Regions from separate parts of the Paenibacillus sp. RU5M genome, predicted to be linked through region 2. Evidence: riboswitches for the same ligand, from Rfam matches in the RefSeq annotation. Region 2 holds a riboswitch; each other region holds the start of a gene.
What was found. Region 2 has a riboswitch for thiamine pyrophosphate ahead of CRO25_RS10805 (ECF transporter S component). Riboswitches for the same ligand answer to the same signal wherever they lie in the genome.
Positions count from the first base shown of each region.

Region 1 (7,204 bases), on a different contig from region 2:
CATCCGAAGCGGTTGTGTTCGAAGACTCACCGAATGGACTGAAGGCAGCCAAAGCCGCGGGGATTCGCTGTGTCATTGTGCCTAACGAGGTAACGCGTAATCTGGAATTCTCGAAGTATGATCTGCGGTTAACCTCGCTGGCAGAGATCACGATGGAAATCCTTTAACTCTGGTATTGCTTGCGTAACTCGATAGGGGAGATTCCTTCATATTTTTTGAATACGGATCCAAAATAACTGGCGCTGTTGAAACCAACAGCCCGGGCAATCTCGTGGGCCGTTATTCCGGCGTCATGGACGAGCATTTCTTTGGCTTTCAATAACCGATACCGTGTCAGATAATCAAGCGGAGTCATTTGGAATTCCTTTTTGAATATCCGATTCAAATGCTGTTCGGTGACGTCCATTTGCTGAGCCAGCATGGAGAGCGAGATATCCTGATCATAATTTTGCTTGATAAAAGTAACCAGTCCACCCAGCTTTAATCGGGCATCCGAGCGTTCATAAGCACCATAACGATCTCCATCAATGGTTAACCTGACCAGTAGCATGTATAGCAATGCGGATACGTGCCAGATCTGATCCTTGTGCCGGGACTGTAGCGCCAACGTTATTTCATGCAACAGGATATGAAGCATCCCATCCGGCTTGAAGGCGCGCAGCTCCCCGATCTGCAAGGTATGCAGAAACCGGGGCAATAAATAGCCATTAAAGGACAAACAATCGAACAACAATGAATCACTCAGATTGTCGTAACGGTATGTGACCTCCGGGAACATAATAAGAGCTGTTCCTTTCCGAATCGAAAACTCATGATTTTGGGCTGCAATTTTCCCTGTTCCCCCGATACACTGCACAATACTGTAATCCCGTGAATGGCCGTTCCAATTCATTAATTCATCTACGGTCAGCTGGTTTTGACCTGTAATCATAAGCGGCATATCGGTATCCAGTGAATTCCCCGTACTAGGTTTCGGCATCGTTGTGTTATTCCTCATTTCGTTAAAGGTCGTGTGCGTAAATGGCGCGGATACAGAGTTAAAAGAAACCTGATTTGAATTATATTACATAAATAACATTAATTTAAACGAACTATTTACTTCGATGAACGACTTATCGAAAACCTTTTAGGATTATGTATCATCATGTCGATGCCTTGCCATTATCAGACCAAACAGTATACGCTATAATGGATACAGTGATTTAGGAAAGGGATGCAGTCATGAAGAAAGTCATCGTCGTAGGATCAGGAATTCTTGGGGCTTCCACAGCATATCAATTGGCAAAACGGGGTGCGGAAGTTCTTATTATAGACCGGAAAGATCGAGGGCAGGCTACGGATGCTGCTGCCGGGATCATCTGTCCCTGGTTATCTCAGCGCCGTAATCAGGATTGGTATCAGCTTGCCAAGGCGGGTGCACGTTTTTATCCCGGTTTGATTGAAGAACTCAAGAGTGAAGGGGAAACGGAAACGGGTTACGCTCAAGTGGGTGCTCTTAGTATTCATACGGAAGTAGAGAAAATCAACAAGATGCAGGAGCGAGCACACCTTCGTAAAGAAGATGCACCGGAGATTGCCGATATTACCCGTCTGGATGCAAAAGAAACCCATGAGCGTTTTCCTCTCCTGGAGGAGAACTTTCAGTCCGTCTACATCAGTGGTGCTGCGCGTATCGATGGACGTGCACTGCGTGATGCCTTAATCCGATCGGCACAGCGAAATGGAGCGGTCCTGATTAATGGGGACGCGACACTTCAATATGAATCGGACCGAGTAACTGGAGTGGTTGTTGACGGTCAAGTCATATCGGCTGACGAGGTTATTGTGTGTGCCGGCGCTTGGGCTAGTGAACTGTTGAAGCCCTTGGGCATTGATTTTAAGGTTCATTATCAGAAGGCGCAAATTATGCATTTGCAGGTTCATGATCGAGAAGACACTGGGAAATGGCCTGTGGTCATGCCTCCTTCGGATCAATATCTGTTAGCCTTTGATCAACAGAAGATTGTGATCGGGGCGACTCACGAAAATGATATTGAAGGCTATGATATAAGAGTAACCGCAGGCGGAATGCAGGAAATTTTGAATAAAGGATTGGAACTGGCTCCAGGTTTAGCCGATAGCACGTTTCAGGAAGTAAGAGTAGGTTTCCGTCCGTTTACACCAGGTTTTCTTCCGGTAATGGGTGCTGTTCCTGGTTGGAATGGCTTAATCACAGCCAACGGGCTTGGAGCGTCTGGTCTCACGATGGGGCCTTTTATTGGAAGTCAACTGGCCAAATTGGCTCTGGGTATGAAATTGGATATCGATATTCAGCCATATGACCTTGGAAAAGCAATGGATCATCAGAAATGAGGTGAACGATGACGTATTCACAGCGCTTAACTCACGGTAACTCATCAGACATTATTTATCTGGAGCACCAGATTGGCATCACCGAGGAGGAATTAGCAAAAGCCGAGGAAGAGCGGAGGGGTTACGAATCGGATTTAAACAAGTTAAAGACGTCTCCGGCGTATCATTCAAATTCAGCGACGAACGTCTCTAATGAGCAAAAATGGGTAGATGAGTTAAACAAATTGCAAAGTATGATTAAGGATATCCGCACCCGACTTAAGAAGTTGCAAGAAGATTTAGGGGAACTTGAAGATTAATAGGAATGGATTGACATTTGGAAAAACACATGTTGTAATAAGCCTGAGCTATTTGCAGGGGGACTGTTCGCAGTTGAGAAGGTTAAAACCTGACCCTTTGAACCTGTTAGTTAATACTGACGTAGGGAGCAAATGACATGTACTCATGTTATTTTGCCCTTGCCGAAAATAGGACAAGGGCTTTTTGGTCTGCATTTTGGATGACAGAACGCGATAGCTGGATGTGAAGCGGGGACATTATAATTTTAATACAAGGAGAAATGATCATGTCATTTTCAAGAACGTTAAAAGATAAGTCCAGAAACGTATGGGAAGATGGATACAACCATCCTTTTTTACATGAAATGGGGAAAGGCACACTGGATCAGGAAGCGTTTAAGTTTTATCTTCTTCAGGACTATACATATCTGATTGAATATGCGAAGATTTTTGCCATGGGTGCGGTCAAGGCGACAGATGAAAAAATGATGACGAACTTTACGGTTATTCAACACGCTATTCTGTACGAAGAAATGGATTTGCATCGAAATTATATGAATGAATTTGGGATTACGCTGGATGAAAATCATACTGTCAAACCCTCTCTTTATAACAAGGCCTATACGTCGAATATGATGAGTGTTGCACAAACAGGTGGGGTTGCCGAAATCATCGCCGTCATTTTCCCTTGTGCGTGGACGTATTACGACTATGCCACAAGATTAAAAGAACAATATCGAGATTCATTAGAGGGCAATTTCTATCAGACTTGGATCGAAAATTATGCAAGTGATGAATTCCGCGACTCATTCAAATGGTTCTATGATACACTGGATGCATTATGCGAACATAAAACCGAGCAGGAACTGGAGGCCATTGAAGACATATTCAGAAGAAGTGTTGAATTTGAATATCTATTCTGGGATATGGCTTATAAACGGCAACTCTCGTACTTCTGATGAATGCAATCTACTACAACCAGAGATAAGGATGAACATACAGATGGACAATCGTGGAGAACGCATCTATTTACGATTTTTGAACGTGGAAGACGCTGCTGGGCTACTGGATTTGCAGTTCCGTAACCGGGCTATTTTCGAAGAAATATCGGCAAGCGAACGATCGGATACATTCTATACATTGGAGGGCCAAGTAGCCCTTCTCGAAGGTTGGAACAAGGCGAGGGAAGAGGGGAAACGGTACTCTTTCGGGATCTTTCTGAACCATACGCATGAGCTTATTGGGGAGATCTCTCTGTTCGAGCTTGAACTGGATTCCACCACCAAATGGATTGTTGGTTATGTGCTCGATCAGGTGCAGAATGGCAAGGGATATATGAGTGAAGCCCTTCAGCTAGCACTGGATTTTGCTATGAATGAAGCGGGTATAAAACGAGTGGAGGCAGGTGCGCTGCCTGACAATGCCGGATCGATTCGAGTGCTTCGCAAGGCGGGCTTTCAGGAGACGGACCGGCAGAATATTAAAATCAAGGGGATTTGGAAGGAACATATGATGTTTGCAGTGGATTTGCAATAGGTTATTAGATATCGTAACGTGAACCACCTAAATCATCCAGGGGGAACTTATGAATAAGCGGAAACAAATGTTATTGGACTCAGCGCTTGTACTCTTTGGGAAACATGGAGTGACCAACACCTCCATACAAATGATCCTAGACGAGTCAGGTGTGTCCAAAGGAACATTTTATAAATTCTTTGGCTCGAAGGATGATTGTATTCTTGCCATTCTGGAGCAACGTGTACAGGAAGATATGATGATTCGCAAAGATTTGGAGAGCCAAAGCTATGCTTCCGATTTTGATTTACTGGTGGATCAGATTATGGTGCCGATGATTTTGCCAGAAAAAAAGCTTGTTGTGGAGCTATTCTGGACAGGCTTCTACTCTGGAGAATGCGATCTGAAAAACTTGACTCGCATACAGTTAAATTGGTTATCTGAACGACTGGTACAGGTATTTGGTAAAGAATTAAAACCTTTTGCTTATGAAGGGGCTATTTTTGGTTTTGGCATGATCCATCAAATCTCGAACATGTGGAGAAACTTCCATCTTGACCAACCGGATTGGAACCATCTTGTGCCCAAAATCCTGAACTACATTGAAATCTTGCTTCGCTCCATGCTGGAAAGACAAGAGCATATTATAGATTTTCCAAGTCTTTTGATGATCGCTCCTGATTCCAAAGAAATTGTGTTGGATAAAAATAACCTGATTGCAGGTCTTCAGAAATTCAGTCATTCTATTCTCCAATTGGAAGTACCTATTAAAGCGAAAGAACTGACCAAAGGGCTGCTTGTTTTAGTTGAGCAGAAAGAGATCAATATCTCCATGTTGGAAGTAACGCTACAGGCGTTTCAAACGGAATTTGAATCGTCTTCTCTTCAGTGTGAGGCAAACAGGATTGTCAAAGACTGCAGATCGTATCTCGAACAATTCAGGCAGATCCTCATGGAGAGAACGAGTTAACGCAGCTGTTCTTACTTACGTGTGCAGGCAAATTGTTCATTTATATTATGTAATACACCACAAAAAAGCGGCAGATTGGACGTAAAGCTTAGTGTCCTGATCTGCCGCTTTTTATATAAGATACAATAGGCTCTACATGATGTAATTCATGTAAATATTGCTCTTAATTTGTATTCATCGAGACTTTTTGTCTTACAGGCTGTTTGGAGTCTTCCTCCGTCGCTTGTTTGGTACGTTTGATGAAGAAGGAAAGGAGCAATCCAAGAACGGCAATGCCGATAATGACAACGTAAGCATCATTAATTCCCTGGATCATGGATTCCATTCCCAATTGCTGCTGGGTTAAACCTTTGGCTGCGCCCGTTGCCACCATATCCTGTACATGTGCCGTTGTGCGACTGGTCATTACACTTACGAGCAATGAAGTACCCACAGCGCCAGCCACTTGTCTCACGGTGTTGGATATCGCTGTACCGTGTGGCCCAAGTCTTGGAGGCAGTTGATTCAACCCTGCCGTTTGGATAGGCATCATGAGCAAGGCCATACCAATTCTGCGACCTGTTGACATTAACACCAGGTAAGTATAACTGGTAGAATCGGTTAGATCGATGAACCCGATAGTCGTTACAATCGTAATGACCATCCCAATAATCGCCAGCCATTTTGCGCCAAACCGGTCAAACAATCTACCCGTAATCGGCATCAGGAAGCCCATGACAAGCGCCCCCGGAAGCAATAATAATCCGGACTCCAATGCAGTGTAACCCCGTGCATTTTGGAGGTATAAAGGAAGCAACATCATATCAGCATACATGATCATCGTGATCGCGATATTAATGATTGTGGTCAGTGAGAACATATTATACTTGAAAGCCCGCAGATCGAGCAGCGGATTTGCAGACGCGAGTTGTCTCCATGTGAACAGTCCAAGAGCAATGACTCCTGCTGCAATGCATATGATTACTTCTGCGCTTGACCATCCCAGAGTTCCTGCCCGGCTGAAGCCATACAGCAATGCGCCGAATCCAATCGTGGACAGCAACACGCTGAGTGTGTCGAACTTGAGATTGATTCGTTCCGATACATTTTTGAGATATACAAACGCAAAACCAATAACAATAACGGTTAGTGGGATCATCCCGTAAAACATCGTTTGCCATGTGTAGTTCTCAAGAATATATCCAGCAAGGGTTGGCCCAATCGCTGGAGCGAAAATGATGGCAAAGCCGACCATCCCCATCGCGGCGCCCCTTTTCTCAGGAGTGAACAAGGTAAGAATGACATGCATTAACAATGGCATGATAATACCAGCACCGGCTGCTTGAACCATACGTCCTGTCAACAGTGTACCAAAATTACTCGCAAGGGCAGATATAATCGTACCGATGAGGAAAATAAACATCGAAGCTTGAAATAATTGCCGTGTCGAAAAGCGTTGCATGAAATAGGCCGTGATAGGAATGAGTACACCATTCACCAGCATGTAGCCTGTTGTAAACCATTGGGCTGTTGCTGCTGAGATATTAAAATCCCCCATCAGCTCCGGAGTTGCCACGCTCATAACGGTTTGGTTCAATGTGGCAAGAAATGCACCCAAAATCATAACAAACAGTATGGGGCCCTTTTTTACGTCATCTCTTTCTTTTAATCTAGCCTGACTCAATCCATTCCATCCTTTCAATCCACACGTGACTAAATTTACAACGTGTTGTATAGTTTACATTGTATTTATTGAATTATATACATATTCCCGTAGATTACAATTTACGATTTTGGGTATTTTCGTTGCTTATTTTACGAAATGATAAAATATGTCGTCTAATTCGGAAATAAACGACTGATCATTTAAAATTGTAATTTTTAAAATTTGAGGAGTGATATTGCATGAAAAATGAAAAGAAGTCTGCTACAGATCCTCGTATACTTCGTACAAGACAGTTGATTCGTGATGCTTTTGTAGATCTGTTGCAGGAAATGGACATCGAGAAACTATCCGTCAATCGAATTGCAGAACGTGCGACGATCAACCGCGTGACTTTCTATCTGCATTATCGTGACATCACAGACATGATGGAGAAAATGGCGGACG
Region 1 is NZ_OBQM01000002.1:29,116-36,319, reverse strand. It holds gene CRO25_RS06040 (HAD family phosphatase) at 1-167, shown strand, start outside; gene CRO25_RS06035 (AraC family transcriptional regulator) at 164-979, opposite strand; gene CRO25_RS06030 (FAD-binding oxidoreductase) at 1,222-2,352, shown strand; gene CRO25_RS06025 (hypothetical protein) at 2,361-2,651, shown strand; TPP riboswitch at 2,698-2,796, shown strand; gene tenA (thiaminase II) at 2,918-3,589, shown strand; gene CRO25_RS06015 (GNAT family N-acetyltransferase) at 3,633-4,166, shown strand; gene CRO25_RS06010 (TetR/AcrR family transcriptional regulator) at 4,216-5,115, shown strand; gene CRO25_RS06005 (DHA2 family efflux MFS transporter permease subunit) at 5,279-6,718, opposite strand; gene CRO25_RS06000 (TetR/AcrR family transcriptional regulator) at 7,000-7,204, shown strand, end outside.
Region 1: another riboswitch for thiamine pyrophosphate. It lies ahead of tenA (thiaminase II); the one in region 2 lies ahead of CRO25_RS10805 (ECF transporter S component).

Region 2 (7,204 bases):
TTGAGCAGGAAATAGTGGGCCGTTGTATTTTTTACGAAAGCAACTTTCTTGCCTTTCAGGTCAGCAACCGATTTGATCGATGAATCTTTGGGAACAACGACCTCCTGATTTAAGGTGCTGCCTTGTTGTACCGCAATAATTTTGAAGCTTCCACCATTGGCAGCCTGAGATGCAAAAATGGGCGGAATTTCACTGGTTACACCAAAGTCCAATTGATTTGCAGCCATCGCTTCGAGGATCAGGTTACCTCCCTGAAATACGTTATAAGTGACTTTATAGGGGGTGTCATCGAGTCCGGCGGCTTTCAGTCCCAATTCGAGATTGCCCCATCCGGTCTGACCAACACGAATGGTAACGTCTCTATTCGAAGCAGCTGATGCCGCTGTCGGTGTTGTGCCTGTACCCGCAGCCTGATTGTCAGTTCCAGCAGAGCAGCCGGAAATCAGCAACAACAGAAGCGCGCTCAGAAATGCAGTTAAGGCAAGAGTGTGCTGGCGGTTTGGACGGATCATAGGGAGGAAACCTCCTTGGTGTATGAGCTGTTCTCATTGGACTCAACGGACTCAGTGAATTTAGTGATAGATACATTGGACTCAATAGAATTACTGGATTCAATAAATGCCTGGCCGATACGGTCTGCCTGAAGAATGGCTTCAGTTACCTGCGCTGTGCTAACTCCGAAGGAGAGGTGTGCCGCACTACCTTCCCGCAGCTGTAATCCTGCTGCAATGCGTGCAGCAGCTTCCTGAGGCTGTTGTTGTATGCCGAGTTGGGCAAGAGTGATAGGCAGATTCAGCTTATGTAACAGCGTGGTCAACTCATGAAGCTCATCCCCTGCTTTGCCTTCAAGAATCCACTGGGTGAAGAGTCCAAAGGCTACCTTTTCTCCATGTAGCGAAGCGTGTGTTTCGGGTAATTTGGTGAGGCTGTCATGCAGCCCGTGAGCAATCGCGGCATGAAGTGATCCATCACTAATGCTGCCTACAAGGCCGGCGAGTACAATAATGGCATCGGCAACATCACGGAATTGGGGTGTACTGCCGGTTGTATCGGTGGATTCATAGACTTCGATGGCGTGCGCTTCAAGAATATCGAGTGCAAGCTTGGCAGTGCTGACACTGTTTCGAAGAGTGAGACTGGTGGCGTTGCCACTTAGATTAACGGCGAACTCATGCCATTTTACGAGTGTGTCACCGATCCCAGCGGCCAAATACCGTCTTGGTGCACTCGCCAGAATATGAGAATCAGCCAGAACGAGATTAGGCGAACGCCGCAGGGGACGATAGCCTGCAGATTGGCCCTGTTCATCATAGAGCACGGTTAAGGCGGACCAGGCGGCACAGGTTGCGGCAATCGTTGGGACTGTTACAATGGGCAATTGGGCTTGCTCGGCCACCGCTTTGGATAGATCGAGCACTTTACCACCACCGACGCCGATAATCAGATCAACATCCAGATCAAAAGCTTGCTGCGTAAAAGTATCAATCTGGCCTGTTGTAACCTCACCATGAAACAACTGAACATGGAATTTGATCTTATGCTCCTCCAGTGAAGGAAGAAGGTAAGGCTTCACGGCTTCTAATGCAGACTCACCGGTGATAATGAGAACATGCTGCCCAAGCTGTGTAATTCGCGAACCACTTTGCTCAAGAATGTTAGCCTCGTGTACATATACTGCGGGTGCCTTAACAGTAATCATGAATACACTCCCCTTATAACTTATTATTCTTACGTTTTAACTTGGTTTTAAATTGTTTAAATTCTAGCATCGCGTCTCGGCAACTACAATGACCTGGACAATCAATACATCCTATACTTCGATTGAAAGAATCTATAGGTGAACGTAGTTAACGAATTCGATGAGAAAAAGGGAATTAACATCCTAGTCGATTTACCTTGTCCCTTGAACCCGATATAATAGTGGTGGCACACATGGGCCGGATCACAAATGAGGGTGGGACTGTTCTCCCTCTAAGCAGAATGGGGACCCCGAGTTGAAAACGTTCAAGAAAGTATATATTGAGATCACAAGTATATGTAATCTGGCATGCAGCTTCTGTCCACAGACGAAACGTGCCAAAAATTTCATTGACCCTGAAGTCTTCAACAATATATTGGATCAGATCAAACCCCATACCAAACATATTTATTTGCATGTCAAAGGTGAGCCGCTGCTTCATCCCAAAATTGATCTGTTACTGGATTCAGCGCATGAGAAGGGATTCAAGGTCAACATTACGACGAACGGTACGCTGCTGCCCAAGACCCAGCACAAACTGCTCGGCAAACCGGCACTGCGTCAGATGAATTTCTCCCTGCACAGCTTTGATGGTCATGAAGGTTCCACAGACCGTGAGGGCTATCTGGGCAATGTATTGTCATTTGTCCGGGAAGCAGTGAAGCACAATGTCATTATTTCATTCCGACTCTGGAATCTGACACAGGATAACTTCACGAATGCGCAGATGAACCGAAACCGGGAGACGCTGGAGGTTCTTGAACGGGAGTTCAATCTAGATTTCCGTATTGAGGAGAAAGTGGTGCCGGGGAGCGGTGTCAAAATTGCCCCCAATGTGTATCTGAATCAGGATCATGAATTCCAGTGGCCGAGTCTGGATGCACCCGAAGATGATGGTAAAGGTTTCTGTCATGCGCTTCGCAGTCAGGCAGCCGTGCTTGTCGATGGAACTGTGGTACCATGCTGTCTCGATGGTGAGGGTGTCATTAACTTGGGCAACGTTCATGAAAAATCGTTCTCGGAGATTGTGGATGGTGAACGAGCCAACAATCTGTTCTATGGTTTCTCCAAACGGGAAGCAGTGGAGGAATTATGTCGGAAGTGCGGATATCGTCAGCGGTTCGGCGCTTAAAGCGAAATTTAATAAATAAAATGAGATTCAAAATAATAGAGATCACGTTGTCTGGAAACAGATGAGGTGGTCTTTCGTTTTTTCTAGAACGATAAAGGAGCATATCGCCATAGATTACAAGTTGTAAAAGAAGCATAGCCGAAGTTGAGATCGGCACATTACACAATGGAGTACGATGCAAAAAATGCCGAGAACACAGGCATAATGCTATTATTTCTATATCTAAGCTAATGATTATTATCGTAACATTCCTTTTTTGGTAGGATCAGGGTAGGTTCCGAGCCAGAGGTGCACCTCTGATCGGTTCCTTGAGGACAAGCTTATGCTTGTACGCCAATTCATCAGAATAAGGGAGGATTTAAATTATGAAAAAAATGTTGACGTTGCTGCTGTCTGCGGGTCTGGTCGCTTCATTATTAGGTGCAATTCCGGCTTTTGCTGCACCTACTGTTGTAAACTCAACGATTATTGTAGCCAAGGGAGAAACTTTTGATGGCAAAGGCCAAACGTATGTAGCCAACCCTTCCACCCTGGGAGATGGATCTCAAGCGGAAGATCAGAAGCCGGTATTTCGGTTGGAGGCAGGCGCCACGCTCAAAAATGTGATTATCGGTTCACCTGCAGCTGACGGTGTTCATTGTTATGGTAACTGCACGATATCAAATGTGATTTGGGAGGATGTCGGTGAGGACGCTCTGACTCTGAAATCAGCCGGAACGGTTAACATCACTGGTGGTGCAGCTTACAAGGCCTATGATAAAGTATTTCAAATGAATGCAGCCGGAACGATTAACATTAAAAATTTCCGTGCAGACGATATTGGCAAGCTGGTACGTCAGAATGGCGGAACAACCTTCGCCGTGAACATGACGCTCGACAACTCAGACATTTCCAATGTCAAAGATTCTATTATGCGTACGGACAGCAGTACATCGCAAGGGAAAATTACAAATACCCGTTACTCCAAAGTACCGACCTTGTTTAAAGGCTTTGCATCGGGCAAAACAAGTCAATCCGGGAATACTCAATATTAAAACAGAGCTTACCGTTTCTCAATAATTTTCCTCTAAAGGATATGAAGCATAACAATTAAAGGGGATGTCCTCATGAATATGACGGGGACATCCCTTGTTCGCGTTATCTTGGTCTAATGAACCTGGCACCCGTTATTCGCTCTCATTTGCATCTTTCTGAGATGTAACGAATTACAGAGACGTTATTTCTTGAAGCAGAGGTATATGACGCATAAATGAGACATATAGTTAATCACTCTTTCTTCTAGTTTAAACTGATTTTTTCTTATCGGGATTGTCACAAATACCCATGTGTTGTACAGTAGAAGCAATGAAATAAGTGAACCGGGTGCTCAATGAAGTTGGGCTGAGAGAGCGGCCTTGTGCTGCTGACCGTATATCTGATCTGGGTAATGCCAGCGTAGAGAACATGAATTTGCGATGAGCAATGGTAAGCGATAAGGGATAGAACATAAATGTCAGCGTTTCTTGGTTGCAACGGGATTTCTCTGATGTGACGGGGATGGTGTCGTTTGTTTTCTTCTTTCTCTATATCTGCCTAATGCGTTGCATCGTGAGAATTGTAAACTGTGCGTATGGCCTGCCTGTGAACCGGGGAGGCTTTTTTTGTTTGTTTTATTGTTTTTTTTATAAATCTAGGGAAACAGAGGAAGGAAGTAGAGAACATGTCAACAGCAGTAGGCAGCAACAGATTGAAGTTAACCGATATTTTGGTAACGATTGTGATTGCAGTGGTCTTCGGGGTGATCTACAAAATATGGGGACCTACATATGATCTGATGAAGCCATTCGGCGTTCATGCGGAGCAGATGATTTACGGTATGTGGTTCATGGCGGGCACCTTTGCCTTTGTAATCATTCGGAAGCCAGGTGTAGCCATTCTGGCAGAAGTTGCGGCATCCACGGTGAGTGCTTTTCTCGGAAGTGAGTGGGGCATGTCCACACTGGTATACGGGCTGCTGCAAGGGCTGGGAGCGGAGATTTTCTTTGCCGCATTTCTGTATCGGAAAAGCAATCTGTTCGTTACCTGCCTTGCGGCTATTGGTGCAGCAGCGGCTTCGCTTGTACTCGATTATCAGTATGGGTACATTGATTCCCTCTCGGCTTGGAACTACACGCTGTTTATCGGATTCCGCTTCATTGGAAGTATTCTGATTGCGGGTGTATTCACCTATTATCTCGCCAAAGCGCTGGAGCTTACAGGTGTAACACGATCCCTTAGACCGGTGTCGAAGCAGGATTATGAGGCGCTGGACTAGATGAATGAAGTGGAGAATGTGCAAGCGGTAGGTGTTACGAATCTAAGATGTAAGTTCCCTGGAGAGAAGGCCTTGGTGTTCCAAGGCTTGTCTCTCTCTGTGCGTCAAGGGGAGAAAGTGTTGTTGCTTGGACCAAGCGGCTCTGGCAAATCAACCTTGTTGCAAATTCTGAGTGGTCTGATTCCGCGATCTGTGGAGATTCCGATGAAATGTGATGACATTCAGGTGCCTGAGCAGCCCGGTATTGTTTTTCAAGATCCGGATACCCAGTTCTGTATGTCATATACGGATGAAGAGATTGCTTTTGTACTGGAAAACCGGAATATTCCACGCGAGCAGATGCCTGCTCTTATCCATCGATATCTGGAACAGGTGGGGTTATGCTTTGAACATAACCGAACACTCATTCAATCCATGTCACAGGGGATGAAGCAGCGTCTTGCGATGGCTTCGATTCTGGCCATGGAGCCAGACGTACTCTTTTTGGATGAACCAACGGCACTGCTGGATGATGAAGGAACCTCTCAAGTATGGGAAACGGTGAAACAGATTGCACAGGACAAAACACTCATTATCGTAGAACATAAAATTAATGAAATCGTCGAGTGGGTGGACCGAATCATCGTATTGTCGCCTGAAGGAAAGATTGTGGCAGATGGCCCGGCGAATCAGGTGTTTACAGATGAGCGGAATATGCTCAGGGAATACGGAATCTGGTATCCAGGGGTTTGGGAAGAACGAGGGCAGACGAAAGCACAGACGTTGGTCACAGGAGAGTTTATTCGTTATGGGGCAACAGAAACTGAAAGTATAGATTATAAGGAGAGGGAAACCTCTGCGCTGCCCCAACCAGCACTGGAAATGCAGCAATTCACCGGATGGCGCGGAAAAACGCCATTCATTCAGGTGGAGCAGGCCAAGGTATGGCACGGAGATTGGGTGGGGATTGTCGGGGCTAACGGGGCAGGTAAAAGTTCATTATTGCTGTCCATGATGAATATTCTAAAAACGACAGGTCATTATGGTGTGGAAGGACAATCGGCCGGAAAAACCGAGCAGCTTGCAGATCACATTGCCTTTGTATTCCAGAATCCTGAATTTCAATTCGTGACCAATACAGTCCGGGATGAAGTGGGATTCTCCTTGCTGAGCGGTAAGTTAACTGCCGCAGAAAGAGGTATTCGAACCGATCACATGCTGGAGCAATTCGGACTGAGTGAGCTGTCCGGTAGGCATCCATACCAATTGTCGATGGGACAGAAACGACGACTGAGTGTAGCATCAGCTCTAGTACGGGAACAGCGTATTTTGTTACTGGATGAACCTACCTTTGGACAGGATGCTCGGAATACTTTTGCCATGTTATCACAGCTGGAGCGGTTGCGGCGTGAAGGGACCGCCATTGTGATGGTTACACATGACCGTGAAATCGTGAAGCGTTATTGCACCCGGATCTGGACGGTGCATGAGGGGAGGTTAACGGATGCAGCTCTCGTTTCCTCATCGTGAGACTTGGCTTCACGCGGTGAATCCGGGGTTGAAAATGATTTTCCTGACATTGCTGTTTGTCTTCGTCATCCTTATTCACAACCTGAATGTAATGGCTAATGTGGCAGTTGTCATGCTGTTACTGCTGGGCTGGACAGGTCACGCATGGCCCAGATTATTGCTGTATGCATCTCCGTTCATTCTGGTATTTATATCAACTTCCACAGGTATGATCATGTTTGGTAAAGGGGAGACCACCTGGTTTCAGTGGGGATTGATTCATATTACCGAAGAGAGCTTCTACCGCGGGTTGCACCTAGGATTTCGTTCCCTAAGTATGGCGGCAGCTGGATTGTTGTTCGGTCTGACGACCAAGCCTGTGCGTCTCTTTTATTCCCTCATGCAGCAGTGGAGGCTCCCACCCAAGTATGCCTATAGTTTTCTGGCGGCTATGCGTATGATTCCGATTTTGCTGGATGAATTCCAGACGCTGCGTTATGCCATCCGCATTCGGGGAAGGAGGCAGCATGGCTCCCGCTGGAATGTATACGGC
Region 2 is NZ_OBQM01000003.1:12,807-20,010, forward strand. It holds gene CRO25_RS10785 (ABC transporter substrate-binding protein) at 1-512, opposite strand, end outside; gene CRO25_RS10790 (iron-containing alcohol dehydrogenase family protein) at 509-1,699, opposite strand; gene CRO25_RS10795 (radical SAM/SPASM domain-containing protein) at 1,995-2,870, shown strand; gene CRO25_RS10800 (pectate lyase) at 3,236-3,904, shown strand; TPP riboswitch at 4,218-4,328, shown strand; gene CRO25_RS10805 (ECF transporter S component) at 4,570-5,163, shown strand; partial or broken gene CRO25_RS34270 (ATP-binding cassette domain-containing protein) at 5,254-5,604, shown strand; gene CRO25_RS10810 (ATP-binding cassette domain-containing protein) at 5,626-6,672, shown strand; gene CRO25_RS10815 (energy-coupling factor transporter transmembrane protein EcfT) at 6,647-7,204, shown strand, end outside.

Region 3 (7,204 bases), on a different contig from region 2:
TTAAGCAATCCCAAGAAGGTGTAGCTGTTTCCAAAGCTAATCTGCAAGTGGGAGATCTGGTCTTCTTCTCCAGCGGTAGTCGCTCTACAGGCTCCAATATTACTCACGTAGGCGTATATGCAGGCGACGGAAAAGTTCTGCACACGTACGGATCACCAGGTGTAACTCTCTCCGACTTGAACTCGGGGAACTGGAAAAAAACATATATTAAAGCTCGCCGCGTACTGTAGCTCATATTTTAAAGATAACGAAGCGAGTGGGGCCGGATCTGATGATCCGGTCCTTTTTATATTTACCCAATGAAGTTCTCTCTCCAAACAGGAGTTATGTGGAAAACACACACTGAGTTCTTTGAGACGACCTCTTTTATTGGGTATGAAGCATATAACCGATGCCACGAACGGTATGAATTAATTTGACACTCCTCCCCTTATCCACCTTCACTCGTAAATGTTTGATATATACATCCACCACATTGGTATCCATTGCAAAATCATACCCCCATACTTCCCTCAAAATAACGCTCCGGGGACACGCCTCATTCACATGACGAGCCAAAAATTCCAGCAATTCGTATTCCTTCGGAGTTAATACCAGATATTCGCCTGCACGACTTACACGACGTGAACGCAGATTGACCTTGAGGTCATGTACTACAATGACTTCTTCATCTTCCTGTGAAGCATGCGAGAACACACGTAAAAGATTCCGTATTCTGGCCATCATCACATTACCGTGAATAGGTGCTTCCATCACATCATTAGCGCCGTAATCGAGTAATTCCACAATCAATTCAGGCGATATCTTGGGAGTTATCACAAGTAATGGGGAGGTGACACCTACGTGCACAAAAGACTCTAGTCCATTTTTCAGGGTATCTTCATGACATCCTTCATTCATTAATATGATCATATTGAGATTCGTGAGTGTTAGTTCAGAAATACGGTTCAGATCTGTCCATTCCATTTGCTCCACTTGGTACCCTTCTGCACACAGTATGCCTTGAATAAAAGAAACCAGATCGCCCCTGCCAACCAGTAATATGGATGTTTTCATTTTTTTCACCCGGCCTGTCTTATACGCTGCTACATTTGTTGGTAAAAACTACACTTGGTCTCCTTATACATACTTGTGACCACTGTGCTTCGCAGCATTGTTGTATGTTTATCATGCCGTAAAATGAAAAAGTCCATTCCCGGAAGGAACGGACTCGGAACATTCATTTGATTTTTCTCTAACCAAAGTACCGGTGAACCAGCGTACGCGCCTCTGCCGTGTCTTTTGTTCCATGAACAAGGACGCGACCATCCTGAAAAATGACCATCCTGTGTGCTCCCGTTGTAAAAGAAACCAAGAATGCATTAGCCTCCACTTGGCCTTCTTCCAGCTTGCCGAGGCGTTCAGCCGTATGCTGTAAATCCAGATTCATTCGCCGTGAAGGGCGAATCTGTACCGTATCCCTACCACATAATACGTCTGTTTTTTCCAGGTTTGAGGCAGAGAGGTATGGATAGTTAGCCTTTACCCCGCAGGAAGGACAATCTTCTTTTCGGGCACCGTCGACGTTAATGGATATGTATTCATTTCTCCACACATCGAATGATAACAACTTGCGTCTCAGTGCACCTGAATTACCACTGAGAAGCTTCATTGCTTCGGCAGTCTGATTAGCCGTAACCATCTGCACCGCCTGAGGGATTATGCCTGACGTATCACAGGTATCCCCACCTAACGGAACCTCACCCAACAAGCAGTTTAAACAAGGCGTTTCTCCAGGCAGAAACGTGTAGGTAATTCCATAACTGCCCACACATCCGCCATAAATCCACGGAATACGATACTTCTGAGACATATCATTTATTAATAGCCGGGTATCAAAATTATCTGTTGCATCCATGATCAAGTCTGCGTTCTGAACCAGTTCTTCCAGTTCATCTACTCTGACGTCCATCACTTTGCCTACAACCTCAACGTTAGAATTAATGTCAGATAGGCGCTTCTTCGCTGCCATCGCTTTGGGTATTCGTTGAATGGCGTCTTGCTCAATATATAATTGCTGTCGCTGTAGGTTGCTCCACTCCACATAGTCACGATCTGCAATAGTAATATGGCCAATTCCTGAACGTACCAATGTTTCCGCAATACCCGTACCAAGCGCGCCCGCTCCAACAATTAATACTTTGCTGTTATTCAATCTATGCTGACCTTCCTTACCGATAGGTGCATACCGTTCCTGTCTGGAATAGCGGTCTCCCTGTTCAGAAGATCGTGTCTGATTAGTCATGTATGAACCATTCCTTCCGCCGGACTACTCGCTGCCGCATAGCGCTTAACGGGAATCATGCCTGCCTCATAAGCCAGTCTGCCTGCTTCAACCCCCATTCGCATTGCCTTCGCCATCTTCACCGGATCTCCGGATCCGGAGACAGCCGTATTCAACAATACACCGTCAGCTCCCAGCTCCATCGCATGAGCAGCATCTTTAGGTGCTCGAAGTCCTGCATCCACAATAACAGGAACGACGGCTTGTTCAATAATAATCTCCAGATTATAGGGATTAATAATTCCTCTCCCCGCCCCTATGGGTGAAGCCCCAGGCATAACAGCATGTACGCCGAGTAGTTGCAATCGCTTGGCCAGAATAACATCGTCCGAGATATAAGGCAGTACCGTAAAGCCCTTTTCAAGCAAGATCTCGCAAGCTTTATAGGTTTCAATTGGGTCAGGAAGTAATGTGATTCCATCCCCGATAACTTCTACTTTTATCATATCACAAAGTCCTGAAGCCCGAGCTAGTTCAGCGATTCGCACAGCTTCCTCTGCTGTTGCAGCACCCGCTGTATTGGGAAGCAGGGTATACCTTTTCAAGTCCAGTGTGTCCAGAAAGTGCTGTTTGTTCCGATCTTCCAGATTCAAACGCCGAACCGCGAACGTTAATACATCCGTACCTGAAGCCTCAACCGCCTGACTCTGCACTTCCAAGTCCGAAAATTTGCCTGTACCCAGCAGCAATCTAGATTCAAACGTATAATTTCCAATCCTCAGCATAATTCAACCGCCTCCCACAAAATGTACAATTTCAATTCGGTCTCCGTCTCTTAACGCCGTCGTTTCATGATATTCCCGCGTTAAAATTTGACGATTCAATTCAACCACGACGGTTTTTACTTGCAAATTAAATGAATGGAGCAATTTGTCTACACGATTTAAGCTATCTTCAATTTGCATGGTTTGTCCGTTGACAATGATGTTCACAGCAACATCTCCTTTCTGTTCAAACGTTCTGGACTAAGGTCCTGAATCCCCAGCTCTTCAGAGGTTTTACCACAAATCAAGTCAGCCATGAGGCTGGCTGTAATCGCACTAAGTAATATGCCGTTACGATAATGTCCAAAAGCAGCGAATAAACCAGGAACACTTTCACAAGCCCCTATATACGGAATTCCATCCGGAGTCGAAGGACGTACACCAGCCCAGGCTCGGATAAAATGTGCTTCCTTCATGCCAGGTACCCAGTTTGTTGCAGCTGCGAGCAGCTTCTGAATGCCTTGTACCGAAACTTTCATGTCTGTTCTTCCAGGAAGGCTTGTTGCACCGATCCATACTTCTCCATTGGCTTTGGGAACAATATATATATCCTCTGCATACACCGTTTTGTCTGGCCTGTACCCGGCATGGTGGGGAGAAAATTGCACGGCTGCAATCTCCCCCTTTACTGGTAAAACAGGCGATTTCAGACCCACATGTCTCATCAATTCTTCACCATGTAACCCTGTAGCAATAATGACATTTCTCGATGTCATCGTTCCTATTGAAGTCTCGATCCCTTGCACTCCATTCACATCAGTATGCAAACGGACATCCTGTACACCTTCCATCACCCTTGCACCCATGGCTTGAGCCGATCTGACATAAGCCTGCGTTAAGTTGACAGGAAGAACCTCGCTCTCGGAAGGTCTGTGAAATGCTCCATACGTATCCCTGTTTAACCATGAAGCTTCCTGTTGGACAGAAATACGATCCCACCAAATATGTTCTGTAGATAAGGTAGACGATCTACGATCATTCTTGTAACTGCTGACCTCACTGTATGAACGAAAAGGAGTAATAAATCCATGCTGTTGCAGCCCCATTTCCACTCCGCTAAGCGAACTGATCCGTTCCTTCTGCTCATGAAGCAAAGCTCTGCTCTGCCTTGCAAGCTTTGCCATTACAGCATGAGTGAATTCCTCACTATCAGCAGCAAGCATGCCTGCGGCTGCACAGGAAGTTCCCCCAGCGATCCGCGCCCGCTCAACCAGAAGAACGTCATGGCCTCGAGTAGCGAGTTCACATGCGATGGCACATCCGATAACTCCTCCACCTACAATAATGGTTTCTGCATGAAGCTTGCCTCCAACTTCCGCTCCAACTTTACTTCCCGAAACTATTCCTGGATGATAGCCTGAACGATTCCTGCTTCGACTTCTTGCTTCCTCTCTCAAGATCTTCATCTCCTTGGTCCGGCGTACTTGTCTGAATCCGTGATCGCCTGTCGCAATGAAGCGGCAGCTACTTCCGGCTTATCGGTCGTCCAAATCGTTGAAATTACAGCGGCTCCTCTAGCACCAGCAGTTCGAATGGCAGCAATATTCTCATGACTAATCCCGCCAATCGCGATCACGGGAATCGAAACATTAGAGCATACCTCAGCTAACGCACTTAGCCCTCTGGGTTCGCAATTCGGTTTACTATTTGAAGCATAGACATGCCCATAAAAGAGATAATCCGCTCCCTGTTCTTCTGCAACTTTTGCTTCTTCCAGAGAATGAACCGATATGCCTACGCGCAGCCGATCGACTCTCCTCAACTCATCCTTATCATAGCTGCGAGTAACTGCTTGACCCCAATGCACACCACCAATTGAAGCATATTGATCCAGCTGATCTGAGCCATTCATAATGATTCGGTCAGATGGAACACCTTGTGTTTTTAGACCTTGCGCCCAATACATCTGTTCTTCAAGGGTCAGCTTTTTTTCCCGAATGTGGATATAATCGACCCACCGCCATATACCCTTAGCAATATTCAGAAAAGAGCCCAAGTCTCCTGTACCTGGTGAAACCACATGCAGTTCGAATGATCTTGTTATTACATGTTCGTGGAAGATTACCGTCCTATTCGCCCTCCTCTTGCATGATTTAAGCTGATATACAACAACAAAAAAGCCACTCCCGTAGGGGAGTGGCCACGAATTTAAAATTCATGGATCAACTGAATGACTGTCGCATGCAATTACTCTATACATAACGCACAACAACTATAGAAACCATCCATAGTCGCAACGCTGTATACATAGAACTGCATGATTCATCTTGCAGGCAATATCGCAAAGTCAACGATAAAGCTCTTTGTCATTAGCTGAAACGCGCCACTTCCCTACGCTGGTATGATCCAGATCAGGTACAAAGGGTCCGGAATCGCATTCTTCCATCTCAGCCGCATCGTGCGGCCCCCCTAGTGTTCATATGAAGCTGTAGCCTATGTTACCATAGACACCTTTTTTTGTCACCGTACATTTCCATGAATTACGTTGTTCACCATTGCTGAAGTCATGTAGTTAACGAAGTTGCTGTTTCTGGTGCAAAGAATTTCGTAGAAACTATTGTTTGTCGGACCAAGCTTCAACATCCCACGTTTTGGTTACCCAACCTTCATAAAATTCAGGTTCATGGGATACGAGCAGCACGGTACCCTTGAATTCCTGCAGGGCACGTTTCAGCTCTGCTTTAGCGGTTACATCCAAATGGTTTGTAGGCTCATCGAACAAAATCCAGTTACTTTCACGCATCAGAAGCTTACATAAACGAACCTTGGCTTGTTCACCACCACTAAGCGCGTTAAGCGGGCGGGTGATATGCTCATTTTTTAATCCACAACGTGCGAGATGGCCCCGGACTTCATTCTGTGTCAGATGAGAAAACTCATTCCACACATCTTCGATCGGGGTAATATTACCTGCACGTACTTCCTGTTCGAAATAGGCTGTTTCCAGATAGTCCCCCAAGAAAGTCTTACCGCTAATTGGTGGGATTTTCCCCAAGATCGTCTTGAGCAGTGTGGATTTACCTACACCGTTACATCCAACAATGGCAATTTTCTCGCCACGCTCAATAGTCATCGTCATTTTAGGCAATAATGCATATGAATATCCGATTTCAAAATCAATACCCTCAAAGACGGTTTTACTACTCGCCCGGGCATCCTTGAATTTGAATGTGGGTTTGGCCGCTTCGTCTGGACGATCAATCCGTTCAATCTTGCCGAGCTGCTTCTCACGGCTCTTGGCACGACCGGAAGTGGAAGCGCGGGCTTTGTTCCGCTGAATGAAATCTTCCTGCTTCTTGATAAACTCTTGCTGTTTCTCATAAGCATCAATATGTTGCGCCTTATTCATGTCGGCCATTTCAAGGAATTTGTTATAGTTCGCTGCATAACGCGTCAACTTGGCAAATTCCAGATGATAAATAACGTTAACGACCTCATTCATAAACTCTGTATCATGCGAAATCAGAATAAACGCATACGGGTAATCCTTCAGGTAACGCGTCAGCCATTCAATGTGTTCCACATCGAGATAGTTCGTCGGCTCATCCAACAAAAGAGCTGTGGGTTTCTCCAGTAAAAGCTTGGCAAGCAATACCTTCGTACGCTGACCACCACTAAGCGCGGCCACATCACGATCTAGACCGATGGCGGACAATCCAAGTCCATTCGCCATCTCTTCCACTTTCACATCGATCAGATAAAAATCACCTTGCTCCAATTGCTCTTGAATGTCACCCATTTCTTCCAGCAACAATTCGAGCTTGTCCGGATCGGCGTCTGCCATCTGATCCGTAATAGACATCATTTCTTTTTCCAACTCAAGCAAGGGCAGGAACGCATCCTTAAGCACATCACGAATCGTTTTTCCAGGCGTGAGCTTGGTATGCTGATCCAGATATCCATAACGAACTTTTGGGGTCCATTCGACCTTCCCTTCGTCCTTTAACAATTTCCCGGTAAGAATGTTCATCAGTGTGGACTTACCCACACCATTTGCACCAACAAGACCTACACGCTCTCCGGCAAGTAAACGAAAAGATACATTTTTAAATAACGTGCGGTCTCCAAAATTGTGACTCACGTTCTCTACTGACAATAAACTCATAAGATGAGGTTG
Region 3 is NZ_OBQM01000001.1:685,567-692,770, reverse strand. It holds gene CRO25_RS03320 (C40 family peptidase) at 1-230, shown strand, start outside; gene CRO25_RS03315 (response regulator transcription factor) at 367-1,056, opposite strand; gene CRO25_RS03310 (ThiF family adenylyltransferase) at 1,235-2,284, opposite strand; gene CRO25_RS03305 (thiazole synthase) at 2,281-3,048, opposite strand; gene thiS (sulfur carrier protein ThiS) at 3,052-3,255, opposite strand; gene thiO (glycine oxidase ThiO) at 3,252-4,484, opposite strand; gene CRO25_RS03290 (thiamine phosphate synthase) at 4,490-5,107, opposite strand; TPP riboswitch at 5,399-5,508, opposite strand; gene CRO25_RS03285 (ABC-F family ATP-binding cassette domain-containing protein) at 5,642-7,192, opposite strand.
Region 3: another riboswitch for thiamine pyrophosphate. It lies ahead of CRO25_RS03290 (thiamine phosphate synthase); the one in region 2 lies ahead of CRO25_RS10805 (ECF transporter S component).